2 regions of the Kribbella sp. NBC_01505 genome follow, and region 2 is predicted to be linked to the other one. Evidence: riboswitches for the same ligand, from Rfam matches in the RefSeq annotation. Region 2 holds a riboswitch; the other holds the start of a gene.

Region 1 (8,296 bases), 2.5 Mb from region 2:
GCCGTACCGAAGTCGAGCTCGTCGGGCAGCCGCACCAGATTCACCTGCGCATACGGAATCGCGACGTACTCCGCGAACGACCCCCAGTAGTTGAACCCCGGCTGCAACTGATTCGGACACACCTGCTGATTGCCCGCCAAGCATTCGGAGCACGATCCACACGCGCAGATGAACGGCGTGGTCACCCGATCCCCGACCTGCCACCCCTCGACCCCAGCACCCACCGCCGCAACAGTCCCGGCCAACTCATGCCCAGGCACATGCGGCAGCACGATGTCCGAGTCATGCCCCATCCACCCGTGCCAATCACTCCGGCACAACCCGGTTGCCTCGACCTTCAGCACCACGGAACCCGCCATCACCTCCGGCTCCGCAACCTCCCGCACCTCAGGCACAACGCCGTACTCCGAAATCACCACAGCGCGCATAACCATCCCCATCGCTAGGATCCAGCAGTGACACCTGAGCCGCTGTGGCAGCAGTATGAACGATCCGTCCACAAGGTACTGGCCGAGTTCGATCCCGCCGCGACCGTCTTGCACGATCGACAGCTGGACGGTCGATTGAGCGGCGCGAAACGACAGGTTGATATCTGGGCGTCGGGCTCGGTGGCCGGCGCGACGGTCACCATCGCCATCGAGTGCAAGCGTTACCGGCGCGCCGTTGGCATCGGCACGGTCGACGAGTTCGCCGGCAAGTTGCAGGACCTCGACGTCGATCGCGGCATCCTCTACTCGTACTCAGGGTTCACGCAGGCCGCGGCCAACCGAGCCGCGAACTCGTGGCCACCGAAGATCCAAGCAGTCGAGCTCGAGCCGCCTGTTCTCCCGAGCGGTCAGTTGTCGGAGGCTGCCGAGCGTGCTGCTCCAGGAGAACCGGCGTTCATGGATCACTACGCCGCGCTGCCAGCGGAGCTCACCTCCGAGCGCATCATCCGATTCCTCGTGCACGGCGAGTGGATCGGCAGTTGATCAGACGAACGCGATCGGCTCAACCTACGCAGAACTCGTTGCCCTCCGGGTCGAGCATCACGACGTGACCTAGCTCGGAGCCGTAGAGCTCCTCGCGCACCTGAGTCGCGCCCAGCTCCACCAGGGCCGCGGCCTTGGTGCGCATCTGCTCGGCGGACGCGGCATCGCGCTCGCCGGGACCGGCAACCCGGATGTCGATGTGCAGCCGGTTCTTCGCGGTCTTCGGCTCGGGCACCCGGAGGAAGCCGATCGCCGGCAGCTCGTCGTCAGGATCGATGATCGACGTGTTGTCGGGACTGTCGAAGCCGGGCTCGATCACGTAGCCGAGCGCCGCGGCCCAGAATCTCGCCAAGGAGGCTGGGTCCGCGGCGTCGCGGCCGATCGTCCATTTCGTCGCCATACCGGCGACGGTAGTACCTGTTCCGGACGTTCTACCGCCGGAATGCTCAGCCGCCGGCCACGGCCGGGATGATCGAGACCTGGCCGCCGTCCTTGATCGCGGTCTGCAGCCCCTCGGCGAAGCGGACGTCGTCGTCGTCGACGTACACGTTCACGAAGCGGCGCAGCTCACCGGACTCGTCCAGCACGCGGGACTTGAGCCCCGGGTACGACGCGTCGAGCGAGTCGAGCACCTCGGTGAGGGTCGCGCCCTCGGCGGACACCTCGGAGACGCCCTGGGTGTAGGGCCGGAGGATGGTCGGGACGCGGACACTCACACTCACTGCAGGCCTGCCTTCACGAAGGCGTCGTACGACGCGGGGATGGTCACCTTCGGGCCGACCCGGTCGGCCACCGCGTCGAGCGTCTTGAGCCCGTCGCCGGAGTTGATGATCACCGTCTCCGCGTCGGGGTCGATCTGACCGGTCTCGATCAGCTTCTTCAGCGTCGCGACGGTCACCCCACCGGCGGTCTCGGTGAAGATGCCCTCGGTGCGGGCGAGCAACTGGATGCCGTCGACAACTTCCTCGTCGGAGACGTCCTCGATGACACCACCGGTACGGCGGGCGACGTCCAGCACGTACGGTCCGTCGGCCGGGTTTCCGATGGCGAGCGACTTCGCGATCGTGTCCGGCTTGACCGGCTTCACCACGTCGTGACCGTCGCGGAACGCCTGCGCCACCGGGGAGCAACCGGTCGCCTGCGCGCCGTAGATCTTGTAGTCGGTGGCGTCGACCAGCCCGAGCTTGCCGAGCTCGGTGAAGCCCTTGTCGATCTTGGTCAGCTGCGAACCGGACGCGACCGGGATCACCACCTGCTGCGGGATCCGCCAGCCGAGCTGCTCGGCGATCTCGAAGGCGAGCGTCTTGGAGCCCTCGGAGTAGTACGGGCGGACGTTGACGTTGACGAACGCCCAGCCCTCTTCCTCACCGGCGATCTCGGAGGCCAGCTTGTTCACGTCGTCGTAGTTGCCGTCCACGGCCACCAGCGTCCCGCCGTACACAGCGGTGGTGATGATCTTGGGGCGCTCGAGGTCCTTCGGGATGAAGACGACCGAGCGGATGCCGGCCCGGGCGGCGGCCGCGGCGACGGCGTTGGCCAGGTTGCCGGTGGAGGGGCAGGCGAAGACCTTCATGTCCAGCTCGCGGGTGGCGCTGAGCGCGGTCGCGACGACCCGGTCCTTGAAGGAGTGGGTCGGGTTGCCGGAGTCGTCCTTCACCCAGAGCTTGCGCAGCCCCAGCTCGCGGGCGAGGTTCTGCGCGTCGATGAGCCGGGTGTAGCCGGGCTCGGTGTTCGGGAAGCTGGCCACGTCGACCGGGACGGGCAGCAGCGGCTGGTAGCGCCAGATGTTCTTCGGGCCGGCCTCGATCTGCTCCCGCGTGATGGTCGGAAACTCGTAACCGACCTCGAGAGGACCGAAGCACTCCATACAGGCGTAGAACGGGCCGAGCGGCGACTTCGCCCCACAGGCGCGACAGCTCAGGTGCGTTCCGTTGCCGAAGGCACCTTCACGGATGGTGTGGGCGGCGGTGGCCAGGCTCATGGCTGAGGTTCCCCTCTCATCTTCCCCGCGAACACCGGATCTCGATGGCGGGACGGATTTGGCACCGTTCCACCGTGAGTGGCCCCGGGTGGGGTCTCGACGGGGAGGGTTGCCGGGACTTCAACGGGCCGTTTCCCTCAGTCCCTCTGGATGAGCTGCCCCGAGGTTACCCAATCGGGTCCGGATCGCGCCCTCCGACTTCCAGCATGCGAGACGGCGTCTCATATTCGCCGTTCGAGGAATCTCATCACCGGGGTGGCCGCGACCCCGTGCAGGACGACGCTCAGGACCACCGTGAAGCCGAGGGTCGCCCACAGCCAGGGCAGCTCGGACCGGAAATGCATCCCGACCGCCGCGAGGTAGTAGATCGAGGACACGCCCCGCACGCCGAACGCCGCTGTCGCCCACGCCTCGGTCCGGCTCAGCCCGCTCCTGATGAGCGACAGCCGACCCAGAACCGGCCGTACGACGACCACCAGCAGTACGCCGATCAACACCCCGCTCCAGGTAAGCGGCTTGAGCAGCCCAGCGGTCACGGCGACGCCGAGAAGGAGCAGCACGCTCCAGGTCAGAATGTGTTCGAGCTCACCGATGAAGTCGTGCAGCTCGTTGTGGAAGTCGTGACTGCGTTCGGCGGCGCGGAGGGTGAGCGCGGCCACGAAGACCGCGATGAATCCGTACCCGTGCGCCACCTCGGTCAGGCCGTAGACACCCAGCGTCATCGCAAGCGCCAGCACGGGCTCGCGGGCATCCGCCAGCCGGAGACTTGCCGCCCGCGCCGAGAAAGTCATCCGGCCGAGCAGCCAACCCGCCCCGAAGCCGACGGCAACCCCGATGACCGTCTTGCCGACGACATCCCAAGCGATCCACTCCACCGGCGAAAAGTTCTTGGTCACAAGGAAAACCGCGAGGTAGACGAGCGGAGCGGCCAATCCGTCGTTCAGACCCGCCTCAGAAGTCAGAGCGAACCGTACGTCGTCCTCCTCGTCCAGCTCGGCGTCCTCGCCGGTACTCGGCCCGCCCACCTGCACATCCGACGCGAGCACGGGGTCGGTGGGCGCCAGTACGGCCGCGATCAGCAGTGCGGTCGCCGGTGCGAGGCCCAGCAACCAGCCCACTCCGGTCAGTGCCGCGACACCGGCCGGCATTGCGATGAACAGCAGCCGCCACGTCGCGCCCCAGTGCAAGAGGCTGATCGGCCGGTCGATGGCGAGGCCTACACCCATCAGCGCGATGATCACCGTCAGCTCGGCCAGATGTTTGGTGATCTCCGGCTCGGCGATCGGACTGAGGTGCGTCCGGTCCACCACCAGCCCGAGCAACATTCCGCCGCCGAGGAACGCGATCGGCGCGGAGACGGCGTACCGGGAGAGCAGCCGGGGCAGCACGGCACCCATCAGCAGGGCGAGCCCCGCGACCAGGTAGAGCCCGTCCCCGTCGATCACAGAACGCCAGTGCCCCTGGCTACCTCAGACGATGCGTCGCACCAGGAGTATGTGTCGGCAGCGACTTGCGCGGCCCGAACCGCGGGTGGCCGATGCCGGCCATCTCGAGCAACCGCTGCACCCGGAACCGGTGACCGCGATAGGGCTCGATCAGCTCGGCGCAGCCGTCGTCGTCCAGCTCCTCACCGATCAGCGCGAACGAGACGTTGCGGGACACGTGATAGTCCGCGAACGAGAACGCATCCGCGTCACCATGCGCCCGCTGCCGCACCTCGGCCGCCGTCCACACCCCGACCCCGGGCAACGACCGCAACCGCCGCTCGATCTCGGCCGAGTCGGTCAGCTCCAACGTCCGCTCCAGCGCCTTCGCCCGAGTCGCAGCCGTCACGACCACCCGCGACCGCCGGCCCTCGACGCCAGCCCGCAACCACTGCCACGACGGAATCAACCGCCACTCCTCCGGCGCCGGCGGCACCTTCATCGCCCGCCCCTCCGGCCCACCCGGGCCTGGCGCAGCCTCGCCGTACTCACCCAGCAGCAACCGCCAAGCCCGGAACGCTTCCTTGCCTGTCACCACCTGCTCGATCCCCGCCGCCGCCATCGCCTCGAACACCGCCCGACTCCGCGGCACCCGCACATGCGGGAACCGATGCGCGGCGTCCACCAACGCGCGATGCTCAGGCAGCGGCTCGAACCCGTCCCAACTGTCGGCCTCCCCCAACAACTCGGGCACCCCGTCCAGCGCCCACTCCGCCCCCGGCCCCCAAGCCTCTGCCTCAACCTCGTCGCCACGCGGCGTCAATCGCAGCAACACCGGCCCCTCAGGCGTCCGCGTCGCTCGCCAAACAGTCCGCCGCCCAGCGTCGTACACATAAGCCGGATCCCCCGGCCCCTTCCGCAACCCACCGATGACCGAGTGCGGATCCACCACCCGCCCCGCCCGCCAGACCCGCACCATCGAACCCACCATCACAGTCTCACCCAACCCACCGACAACTACCGAACAGCAACCGGCACGGCGGCCAGACGCTCGCGCATCCAGGGATACGGGTCGACCAGCGACTCCCGAGTCGACAGCATCTGCTGCACGAGCTCCGCGAGGCGGTCGCCCATGACGTAGTGCCGCCCCTTGGTTTCACCGACCGGACGCAGCAGGCCGAGGTCCGTGAGCTTCGCGAAGTCGCGGCTCGCCGTCCGCTCCTCGATCTCGGCCCGGCGAACGTACGTCGACCGCCGGATCCGGAAGCCGAGCGATGCGTCGAACAGTTCGTCGGCCACTCGTTCTTCCAACCCGTGCAGGCTGATCAGATCGTCGAACGCCACCCACAGCTTGCCCGCCTCGTCGTACCGACGCTGGACGGTCTGCGCCTGGATGTGGTGCGCTCGAAGATTGAACTGCACCCAGAGCGCAGCGGAACGCTCCGGGCGCCAACCGCCTTCGCCGGTCGCGGCGAGCACCCGGTAGTAGTCCTGGGTGTTGCCACCCAGCCACTCCTCGATGCTGGAGAACGCCGGCTCCGCGATACCACCGAGGGACAGCACCAGCGTCTGCAGCGCTCGCGCCATCCGCCCGTTGCCATCGCGGAACGGGTGGATCATGACGAGGTTCAGATGCGCCATCGCCGCACGGACCAGCGGATCCGCCTCGGAATCGGCCTGCTGCCCGGACATCAGCTCCGCGACAAGTCCCGGCACTTGATCGGCCGGTGGACCCTCGTAGACATTCTCGCCCGTGGTCTCGTCCTGCACGTAGATAGCGCCCTGCCGGTAGCTGCCCGGGCTCTTCGCCAGATCGTGACTGAGCATCATGAAGTGCATGCCGCGCACGGCGGACGCATCCAGCCGGAAGTCCGCGTCCTTCGCCATCGCCAGCACATATCCGAGCGCCTGCCGATACCCGCGAATCTCAGCGAAGGTCTGCTCGTCGGCGCTCATCGCCTCCTCGTCGTCCAGCGCGGCCGCGGCGTCGTCGAGCCGGACGTCGTACCCCTCGATGCTGTTCGAGCCCTGGATCGCCCGCGCCAGCATGCTTCGGCGCAGCCCACCGTCCCAGCGCCGCGGCATCCGGAGGATGTCGGCGAGCTCGGTCCGGTAGGCGTGGATCTGCGCGAGGACCCGCTGGTCGTCGGGGCCGAGCTCAGGTGCCTGGAAGAGTGCCATGTCCGCGATGCCGCCCTCAATGTCCCAATGTCTTTATTCTTGGGACACTCTACCGCAATGTCCCAAGAATCGCGACATCGAGACATTGCGCGGCCGAAGGCTGATACTGGGGCGTATGACCGGGTGGCAGTGGGTGAAGTTGGTGGGGAACTTTGTGAACCTGTCGACGCTGGCCGGGTTCGTGGTGGCGGGGATCGGGCGCGCGAAGGTGAGCCGGGGGCCGCGGGGGTTGTTCTTCGCGAACGGGTACCGGTTGGGGTTTCCGGTGGCGGGCGCGTTCACGATCGGGAACGTGGTGCTGAGCAAGCACGACGTGAGCTACTTCGGCAGCGAGCTGCTGGTGAAGCACGAGGAGCGGCACTCGTGGCAGTACTTCTGCCTGCTGGGGTTGCCGATGCTGCCCCTGTACGTCGTCGGCGTCATCGTCTCGTGGTTGCTGACCGGGTGTCCGGCGTCGCGGAACCCGTTCGAGCGGATGGCCAGTCTGAAAGACGGTGGGTACGTCGAGCACCCGGTGCAGCCGATCGGACGGACGGTGACGCAGGCAGTCAGCGCGCTGCGATCGCGTCCGAAAGGGCCGTGAGGACGGTCACCACACCGGTGGGGTCGTCGACCACGATGTCGGCGGCTTCGATCAGCTCGGTCGCCCCAGAGGACCGAGTGGCGAGCAGTACGGCGCTCAGCCCGGTCCTGCGCTGTTCTTCGATGGCTCGGAAGGCGGCCAGGTCACCTAGGTCGTCACCGGCGTAGAGGACGGACCGTGCACCGGTGGACTCAAGGAGACGGCGCAGCGCGACGCCCTTGTCGATTCCGGGCGGACGGAGCTCCAGGACCAGGTTCCCAGGCTCCAGACGGAGCTCGGTCGCATCCGCCAGCTCGGTGAGCGGCGTACGGAGTCGATCGAAGGCTCCGGCCGGATCGGTCAGCCGGCGGGTGTGGACGGCCAGCGAGCTCTCTTTGTCCTCCACGAAGGCGTCTGGCACGCCTGCGACGCTCAGCAGCTCAGGCAGCCGCTCGCGCGCCACAGCGACCCCGGCCGGGACCGGGTCGCTGGTGATCTTGCCGGTGGACGCTTCCCACTGCTCCAGGCCGTAGTGACCCAGTACGACGAGGCTGCCGAGACCGGGGTGTCCAGTAACGCCGGTCAGCTCCGTGGCGACCAGTGCGGGGCGGCCGGTGACGATGGCAACCTGACGGACTGAGCGGGCCAGCCGGGCCAGTGCGTCGAGCGCGCCGTCGGCGGGCCGGGCGCGGGCCGGGTCCTCGACGAGCGGGGACAGGGTGCCGTCGAAATCGGAGGCGATCACAGCACTGGCCGGATCGGCGACGATCGCCTGCCATCCGGCGTGGCCGAGATCGGTCTGGATGACCGGCGTACTCATCCGGTGTAGTCCGAGGTCAGGATCACGGTCAGGCGATCCATCTTCATGTTGTCCAGAGCCGGCTTCGTCCGGGCGACCCCGAGGTCGCGGGCCAGCTGGTTGGCCGCCTGGACCATGCTCGGCGGGTAGTAAACCGTGCTTTCGACGACTTTGCCGTGCCAGTTGTCCACACCGGAGACAGTCCAGCCGGCTTGCCGTGCCCGCCCGGCCACCTGGTCGGCCAGGCCCTTGCGCGCGGTGTTGTTGTACACCTCGGCGGCCGGCCGCTCAGCGGTCGGAATAGTCGTCGGGTTGGTGACCGGCGCGCTCGGCTCAGTCGAAGGCCCGGTTGAAGGCACCGTCGTAGGAGCCGTCGTG
Region 2 (8,296 bases):
TGGACCAAGGACATCAATCCGGCCCGCAGGTAGGGCACCGTCGTACTCACCGGCCTCCGGCGCCTGTGCGGGATGCCGCCCACCGGAGGCGGTGAGTACGACGTAGGTTTGTCACATGACTGCTCCGGACACCCGCCGCGACGATGTGGTCGAAACCCTGCATGGGCACGCGATCGCCGACCCCTACCGCTGGCTGGAAGACCCTGACTCCGTCGAGACCCAGGACTGGGTCAACCGGCAGAACGTGTACACCCAGGCCGAGCTGGCGGGCTATCCGGAGCGAGAGTGGTTCCAGACCACGCTCTCCGCGATCCTGGCCCGACCACGCGCCGGAGTGCCCGCCAGGAAGAGCGGCTGGTACTTCGTCGGCCGCAACGACGGCACCCAGGCCCAGGACGTCGTGTACGTCGCGGAGTCCCTCGAGGAACTGCTGGACAGCGGCCGGGTGCTGATCGACCCGAACAAGCTGTCCGAGGACGGCACCGACTCCCTCGGCTCGTTCACCGTCAGTCCTGACGGCAAGTACTTCGCCTACGGCATCAACGAGAGCGGTAGCGACTGGACGACGTTCCGGCTGCTCGACATCGCCACCGGTGATCCCGTGAACGACGTGGTGACCGAGGCCAAGTTCTGCGAGGCCACCTGGCTTCCGGACAGTTCGGCGTACCTGTATCTGCACTACCCGTCGAGTGGGCGCAGTGAGGGCACGGAGACGAAGACTCTGTCCGGTGGGCAGCTGAAGCTGCACCGAGTGGGCACCCTGCAGTCGGATGACGAGCTGGTCCTGCACTTCCCCGAGGACGACCGGCTGTTCATCGCCCCGGAGGTGTCCGAGGACGACAGGTACGTCATCGTGCACATCAACGCGGGCACTGACCCCGCGTCCCGCCTGTGGGTCTACCCGATCACCTCCGACGGTTTCGGCGAGCCGATCAAGGTGGTGGACGAGCTCGCCGACGAGATCTTCTTCATCCGGATGTCCGGTGACCAGCTGGTGCTGCAGACCGACCGTGACGCGTCCCTCGGCCGCGTGGTGCTCGCGGACCTCGATGGCACCTTCACCGACCTCATCCCCGAAGGACCGCACGCCCTGCAGGCCGTTCGCGGTACGGCGTCCGGTCTGGCCACCGTCACGCTGGTCGATGCTCAGCCCGTGCTGACGCTCTACGACCTGGACGGTTCCCGGGAGCGCGTAGTCGACGTACAGGGTGGTGGTGTGCTCGCACTGAACGCCAGCACCAAGCACGACGAGCTCTTCATTGGACTGTCCACCACAACTGACCCCACCGTCTCGTACGTCGTTTCGGCGTCGACCACGCAGGCGCGTGCGTTGCCCGAGCTGGTCCGGGGAGTCAGCGGCTACACGTCACCCGAGGTACTGGTTACTCGGAAGACGGCCGGCGACGTTCCGTACTTCCTGATCACCCGTGCCGACCTGGACTTCGCCAGCCCACGCCCGACGCTGCTCTACGGGTACGGCGGCTTCCGCATCTCGATCCTGGCCGACTACAAGCCGGGCTGGCCGGCGTGGCTCGCTGCCGGGGGAGTGCTGGCGATCGCCAACCTCCGGGGCGGCGGTGAGTACGGGAGCGAGTGGCACGACGCCGGACGGCTCAAGAACAAGCAGCAGGTGTTCGACGACTTCATCGCGGTCGCTGAGCACCTGCGGGACAAGGGAGTGACCACTCCGGAGCAGCTGGCCATTCACGGCCGCAGCAACGGCGGACTGCTCGTCGGAGCAGCCATGACGCAGCGCCCAGACCTGTTCAAGGTCGCGCTGCCGGGCGTCGGCGTACTGGACATGCTGCGGTTCCACCTCTTCACAGTGGGTGCCGCGTGGGCGTCCGACTTCGGGCATCCGGACAACCCGGAGCAGTTCGAGGATCTGCTGGCCTACTCACCGCTGCACCGAGTGCAGGACGGTACGGCGTACCCGGCCACGCTGGTGGTCACCGGTGACCACGATGACCGGGTAGTCCCGTTGCACAGTCACAAGTTCATCGCTGCGTTGCAGCATGCCCAGTCCGCGGCCGAACCTGTCTTGACCCGAGTGGAGGTCAACACCGGTCACGGCTTCGGCAAACCCGCCGCCATGATCGCGGCGGAGTGGGCGGACCTACTGGCGTTCGCTGCTCACCATGTAGGTCTAAGTGCTCTGAGTTAGATCTGCGACGGCACTGGAGGCGCCCAGGCACGCACCTCGCGGCGTTGGAGGGGCGTCCACGATGAACCCCGCATCGAGGACGCCCCTCCGCCTTGCGATGCACGCACCTGGACACCTCCAGCACTCGCCGCAGATCTAACTCAGAGCACTCGACTCCTGAGCAGTAGGAGCGTTTCAGGACTGCGTCACCAGATGCGGGGCGCGTGGAGGTCACGAGGGTCATCGGTCGGCTGACAGCCGTGGTCGGTGTCCTCGTACTCCCCGCGCAGCCCGTTGGTGGCCAGGGAGCGCACCGCGCTGACGAGCCGGTCCACGTGCTCACGGGTCGTGCCGAGACCGAGGCTGGCGCGGACCGCCGTACCGTGCTCCGGTGCGTCGGCGAGCAGGTGGCCGACCAGCGGGTGCGCGCAGAACTTGCCGTCGCGGACGCCGATGCCGTACTCCGCGCTGAGCGCCGCGGAGACCAGGGTCGAGCTCAGACCGTTGATGGTGAAGCAGACCGTGCCGACGCGGTCGGCCTCGGCCCCGAAGATCGAGTACGTCGTGACGTCGGCGATCTGCGCGAGACCGGTGCGGAGCCGGGCGAGCAGGCTGCGCTCGTGCTGCTCGATCGCGTCCCGGTTCCGGCTGATGGTGGCGCAGGCGGAGGCCAGCGCGATCGCACCGATGACGTTGGGGGAGCCGCCCTCGTGCCGCGACGGTCCGGTCGCCCACACGACGCCGTCGCCGGTGACCGAGGTGGTCGCGCCGCCGCCGTACAGGTAGGGGTCGGCCGCGTCGAGCCAGTCCGCGCGACCGATCAGCGCACCGGCGCCGTACGGCGCGTAGAGCTTGTGGCCGGACAGCGCGACCCAGTCGACGTCCAGGTCGGCGATGTCGACGACCCGGTGCGGCGCGAGCTGCGCAGCGTCCAGGCAGATCCGCGCACCGTGCGCCTTGGCGACGGCGGCGAGCTCGGCGATCGGGAAGATCTCGCCGGTCACGTTGGAGGCGCCGGTGACGACGACGAGGCGCGGTCCCTCCGGAGCGGTCCGCAGCGCGTCGGCGACGGCCGTCACAGCCTCACCGGCCGAAGCGGGCGCGGCCAGGCGGACAGTGCGCTCCTCGCCCCACGGCAGCAGCGCAGCGTGGTGCTCCGACTCGAAGACGATCACCGTCGCGTCGGCCGGGACAGCGTGGGCCAGCAGGTTCAGCGCGTCGGTGGTCTGCCGGGTGAAGATGACCTGGTCGTCCGCACGGGCGCCGACGAAGCTGTGCACCTCGGCGCGGGCCCGCTCGTACCACTGGGTGGTGATGCGGGAGGCGTAGCCGTTGCCGCGGTGGACCGACGCGTACGACGGCAGGGCCGCCTCGACGCTGGCGCGCACCGACTCCAGACAGGGGGCGCTCGCACCGTGGTCGAAGTTCGCGTAGTCCGTCACACGCCCGTCGGCCAGCGGGACCAGCAGGTCCGAGCCGACGGTGGCGGGGATGGTGCCGTTGGTGAGCCGGGTGACCGCCGCACGCGGGGTGCTCGTGGTGGCCGGCTCGAGGATTGAGAGGATCGACATGGCTTCGCTCCCGGGAAGTCCGCACTTGCCGAACGGGGTATCCGCACGGCCTGGTCTTCACCCGGGGCACCCCGCCGCGGAGGAGGGTTGCCGGCCAGCGAGCCGGGGCTTGACGCTGGCGCTCATGACCTGCCGAGAACGGTAACGAACGGGCCACGAAGACGCCAGCCCCTATCTCGCTTTATGAGATAACCGAACAGATGCTGAGATGAAGTGAGGAACGTATGACCTGGCACGCCCCCGAGGCCGAGCGGCCGGACGGCTCGCTGACCGCCCCGGAAACCGAGCTCCTGCGCGGTTATCTGGACTTCTACCGGAGCACCTTGCTGCACAAGTGCGCCGGCCTGACCGCGGAACAGCTCGCCGCCCGGCCGTCGCCGCCGTCGAACCTCTCGTTGCTCGGCCTGATCCGGCATCTGACCAAGGTCGAGCGGATCTGGTTCCGGATCCACTTCGCTTCCGGGACTCCGGCCGAGCCGCTGTTCGCACCGGAGCTGGGCAAGGATGCCGACTTCGAACTCATCGACCCGGCCGAGGCGGAGGCGGCGTACGACGGTCTGATCGCCGAGTGGAAGCTGTCCGACGAGGCGGCGGCCGGACGGTCGTTCGACGAGCGGTTCGAGTTCGGCGGCACCGAGTCGACGCTGCGGATGATCTACATCCACCTGGTGGGGGAGTACGCGCGGCACTGCGGTCACGCCGATCTGCTGCGGGAACAGCTCGACGGCGTCACCGGAGCCTGATCGATCTGGTAACAAGCCTTCCGATGGCCCGGTCGCTGTGGTCAACTTCCTGCCATGAAGCGTCCGGCCGCCTTCGTCGCGCTTGTGTTCGCGGTGCTCACCGCGTTCCTGGTGGCGCCTGCGAGTGCGGCGTACGGCGTCCGGATCGAGGTGCTGTCGAGTCCACGGCCCGACTTCGTCAGTGACGGGGACGCGCTGGTCGGGATCACCGGCCAGAACCTCGAGAACGTCGTCGTCCGGCTCAACGGCCGCGACATCACCCCCGTGTTCACCCGGACCGCGGACCGGCTGATCGGCCTGGTCCGCGGACTGGAGATCGGCCGGAACACGGTCACGGCCGGCGAGGCCCGGCTCGGGATCACCAACTTCCCGCGCTCCGGGCCGATGCTCGCCGGTCCGCACGAGGCGCCGTACATCTGCGGGACCGCCGCCTTCACCACCCTGGCGAAGGTCGAGCTCGGTCCGGCGACCGGGCCGAACTGCTTTGTGAAGACCCGCGTCGACTACCTGTACCGCTCGAAGGCCGACCGGTCGCTGAAGGTGCTTCCGGCAACGAAACCCGCCGACCTGGCCACGACGACCACGTCGGACGGCCGGCGGGTGCCGTACATCGTCCGGGTCGAGACCGGCGTGATCAACCGGTCCATCTACGAGTACGCCGTACTGCACGACCGCGCCGAAGGTTCACCGAGCGTGCGCCGGCCGCCGTCGGGCTGGAACGGCCGGCTGGTCTACACGTTCGGCGGCGGTTGCCCGGGCGGGTGGTACCACCAGGGGAGCACCACCGGCGGCATCAACGACGACGTCCTGCTGGGTCGCGGGTACGCCGTTGCCTCCTCGACCCTGAACGTGTTCGGGGTGAACTGCAACGGGGTGCTCGCCGCCGAGACGATGTCGATGACCCGCGAGCACATCGCCGAGACGATCGGCGTACCGCGGAAAACGATCGGCTGGGGCTGCTCGGGCGGTTCGTACCAGGTCTTCCAGATCGCCGACAACTATCCCGGACTGCTCGACGGGATCATGGCGTCGTGCGTGTTCCCCGAGGTCGGCTTCGCCACCCTGCACACGATCACCGACGCGCTGCTGCTCGATCACTACTTCCGGTCGGCAACCGGCTGGTCCGATGCCGCGAAGCAGGCGGTGGCCGGGTTCGGCAAGGTCGGGGCGATCGCCAACCTGGCCGGTGCCGGCCGCCGGATCGACCCGCGGGTTTATTGCCCTGCGCAACTACCCGTGGCGCGGCGCTACCACCCGGTGACGAATCCGGGCGGCGCGCGCTGCGATGTCTACGACCACCAGGTCAACATCTGGGGCAAGGACGCGGCGGGTGTGCTGCGCCGCCCGCTCGACAACGTGGGGATCCAGTACGGCCTGGCAGCGCTGAAGGCTGGCAAGATCACCGCTGCGCAGTTCGTCGACCTGAATCGAGCGGTCGGCGGCTTCGACGCCGACGCCAACTTCGTCCCCGGTCGCACGATGGCCGATGCGGATGCGATCGGTACGGCGTACCGGACCGGGCAGTTGATCAACGGCGGCGGGGGACTGGCGAGCACGCCGATCATCGACTACCGGCAATACCTCGACGAACAGCCCGACGGGGACATCCACCTGATGTTCCACTCGTTCTCACTACGGGAGCGGCTGGTCAAGGCGAACGGAGACGCGGACAACCACGTGATGCTGGTGCAGTCCGGTGACTCGACCGCCGGGTTCACCACCGGCAATCCGGTCGTGCTGTCCGCGCTGAAGGCGCTGGATCAGTGGATGGACGCTGTCGACGCTGACACCGGCTCTGGCTCGGCGCACGCTCGGCTGATCCGCAACAGGCCGTCTTCACTCGTCGAGGCGTGCTGGACGCCGCAGGGTACGAAGATCGTCGAGAAGCAGGTCAACGGCATCCGTACGACCCGGTGCAACACGCTCTACCCCGTCTGGCCGGCACCGCGACAGGTCGCGGGGGCATCCGTTGCCAACGACGTCATCAAGTGCACCCTGCGCCCACTGTCACCGTCTGACTACCGGACCGGCTTCACAGCGGAGCAGTGGACGGCCCTCCAGCAGGCCTTCCCACAGGGGGTTTGTGACTGGACGGCACCGGGCGCGGGGCAGCAGCGTCCCACTGGGACGTGGCCCACCTTCTGAGCCGTGACGCTACGGATGGGGCAGCGTGATCGGCGTGTGACACGAGGGACTCGAGTGGTATTGGAGGTAGCCTGCTAGATATGGCGACCCGCACGTCTTCCCCGGCGCGGGCGCAGAAGGCGGCAGCGAAACGGCCGAGTACGGCCCGGACCGCTGCCGGCGGACGCACCCGTTCGTCAGGCGCCCAGAAGCGTGGGCAGAGCGCAAAGCGCGGTGGTACCACCGCTGCGCGGACCAGCACACCCAAAAACAGCGGACCGGGGCCCTTCGCGGCCGCCATGCTCGCGATCGGCCGCGGCATCATCAAGCTCTGGATCGGCGTCGCGCACCTGATCGGCAAGATGGTCCGCGGCATCGGCAACGGTGCCCGTGACCTCGATCCGGAGCACCGCCGCGACGGCGCCGGCCTGTTCCTGATCGGGCTGGCGATCGTGGTCGCCGCCTCGATCTGGTGGCACATGCCCAGCGCGGTCGGCAAGGGCATCCGGACCGTCGTCGGCGAGAGCGTCGGCATGATCGGTTGGGCGGTCCCGCTGCTGCTGCTGGCGATGGCCATGCGCACCCTGCGGAATCCGGAACGCAACGGCCCGGCCGGTCGCCAGGTCATCGGCTGGACGCTGCTGTCCTTCGGCGTGCTCGGTCTGGTGCACATCGCCAACGGCATCCCGCGGCCCAGTAACCCTTCCGACGCTCCGCTGCACGACGCCGGCGGCGCGATCGGCTACGTCATCTCCGCAGCGCTCTCGGACCTCCTCAGTCAGTACGTCGCGGCTCCGCTGCTCGTGCTGCTCTCGATCTTCGGTCTGCTGATCATCACCGGTACGGCGATCTACGCGATCCCGCTCCGGGTGCGGGCAGCGTTCGACGTACTGATGGGCCGGACCGAACTGCCGGAGGAGGCCGCGCCCGCGACCGAGGCGCCCACCGACGACACCGTCCGGCTGACCCGCAAGGAGCGCCGCGCCAAGGCCGCGCTCGAGGACGACGGCGACCCGACGATCAAGCCCTACGACTCGCCGGTGCTGGAGGGTCGCGAGATCTCCAAGCGCGGCCGCAAGCCCAAGGCCGCGCCGGTCCCGGACGAGGAAGACGCGTACGACGTCGACTCCGAGGCCGCAGCTGCCCCGGCACCCGCCAAGCCGACCTTCAAGGTGAACGACGCGCCGCCGCCGGAGCCGCCGCCGCACACCCCGCTGCCGCAGCGCGTCGAGCAGCTGAGCCTGTCCGGCGACATCACCTACACGCTGCCCGACGGGCAGATCCTCAAGCCGGGTTCGGTGCACAAGGCCCGCACCAAGGCGTCCGACCAGGTCGTCGACCGGCTCACCGAGGTGTTCGACCAGTTCGGCATCGACGCCCAGATCACCGGCTACACCCGCGGCCCGACAGTGACGCGGTACGAGGTCGAGCTCGGTTCGGCGGTGAAGGTCGAGAAGGTCACCGCGCTGTCGAAGAACATCGCGTACGCCGTCGCCTCGGCCGACGTCCGGATCCTGTCCCCGATCCCGGGCAAGTCCGCGATCGGCATCGAGATCCCGAACACCGACAAGGAGATCGTCAGCCTCGGCGACGTGATCCGCTCGGCGACCGCCCGCAACGACCACCACCCGATGGTGGCCGGCCTGGGCAAGGACGTCGAGGGCGGCTTCGTGGTCGCGAACATGGCGAAGATGCCGCACCTGCTGGTCGCCGGT

The links. A riboswitch is a leader RNA that binds a small molecule or an ion and turns the genes downstream of it on or off. The one in region 2 is predicted to bind S-adenosylmethionine.
Region 1: linked by a shared signal. The riboswitch ahead of thrC (threonine synthase) and the one ahead of OG474_RS35365 (aminotransferase class V-fold PLP-dependent enzyme) in region 2 are both predicted to bind S-adenosylmethionine.

Annotation. Positions count from the first base shown of each region.
Region 1 covers NZ_CP109425.1:4,991,714-5,000,009, reverse strand. Annotated here, with positions in the region: gene OG474_RS23715 (alcohol dehydrogenase catalytic domain-containing protein) at 1-428, opposite strand, end outside; gene OG474_RS23710 (restriction endonuclease) at 456-971, shown strand; gene OG474_RS23705 (VOC family protein) at 991-1,371, opposite strand; gene OG474_RS23700 (ubiquitin-like small modifier protein 1) at 1,418-1,693, opposite strand; gene thrC (threonine synthase) at 1,690-2,952, opposite strand; SAM riboswitch class I at 2,966-3,109, opposite strand; gene OG474_RS23690 (cation:proton antiporter) at 3,174-4,397, opposite strand; gene OG474_RS23685 (DNA-3-methyladenine glycosylase family protein) at 4,417-5,355, opposite strand; gene OG474_RS23680 (Fic family protein) at 5,394-6,557, opposite strand; gene OG474_RS23675 (hypothetical protein) at 6,673-7,140, shown strand; gene otsB (trehalose-phosphatase) at 7,106-7,939, opposite strand; gene OG474_RS23665 (LytR C-terminal domain-containing protein) at 7,936-8,296, opposite strand, start outside.
Region 2 covers NZ_CP109425.1:7,523,409-7,531,704, forward strand. Annotated here, with positions in the region: gene OG474_RS35355 (alkaline phosphatase D family protein) at 1-33, shown strand, start outside; gene OG474_RS35360 (prolyl oligopeptidase family protein) at 116-2,164, shown strand; gene OG474_RS35365 (aminotransferase class V-fold PLP-dependent enzyme) at 2,350-3,714, opposite strand; SAM riboswitch class IV at 3,731-3,844, opposite strand; gene OG474_RS35370 (DinB family protein) at 3,939-4,457, shown strand; gene OG474_RS35375 (DUF6351 family protein) at 4,512-6,602, shown strand; gene OG474_RS35380 (DNA translocase FtsK 4TM domain-containing protein) at 6,881-8,296, shown strand, end outside.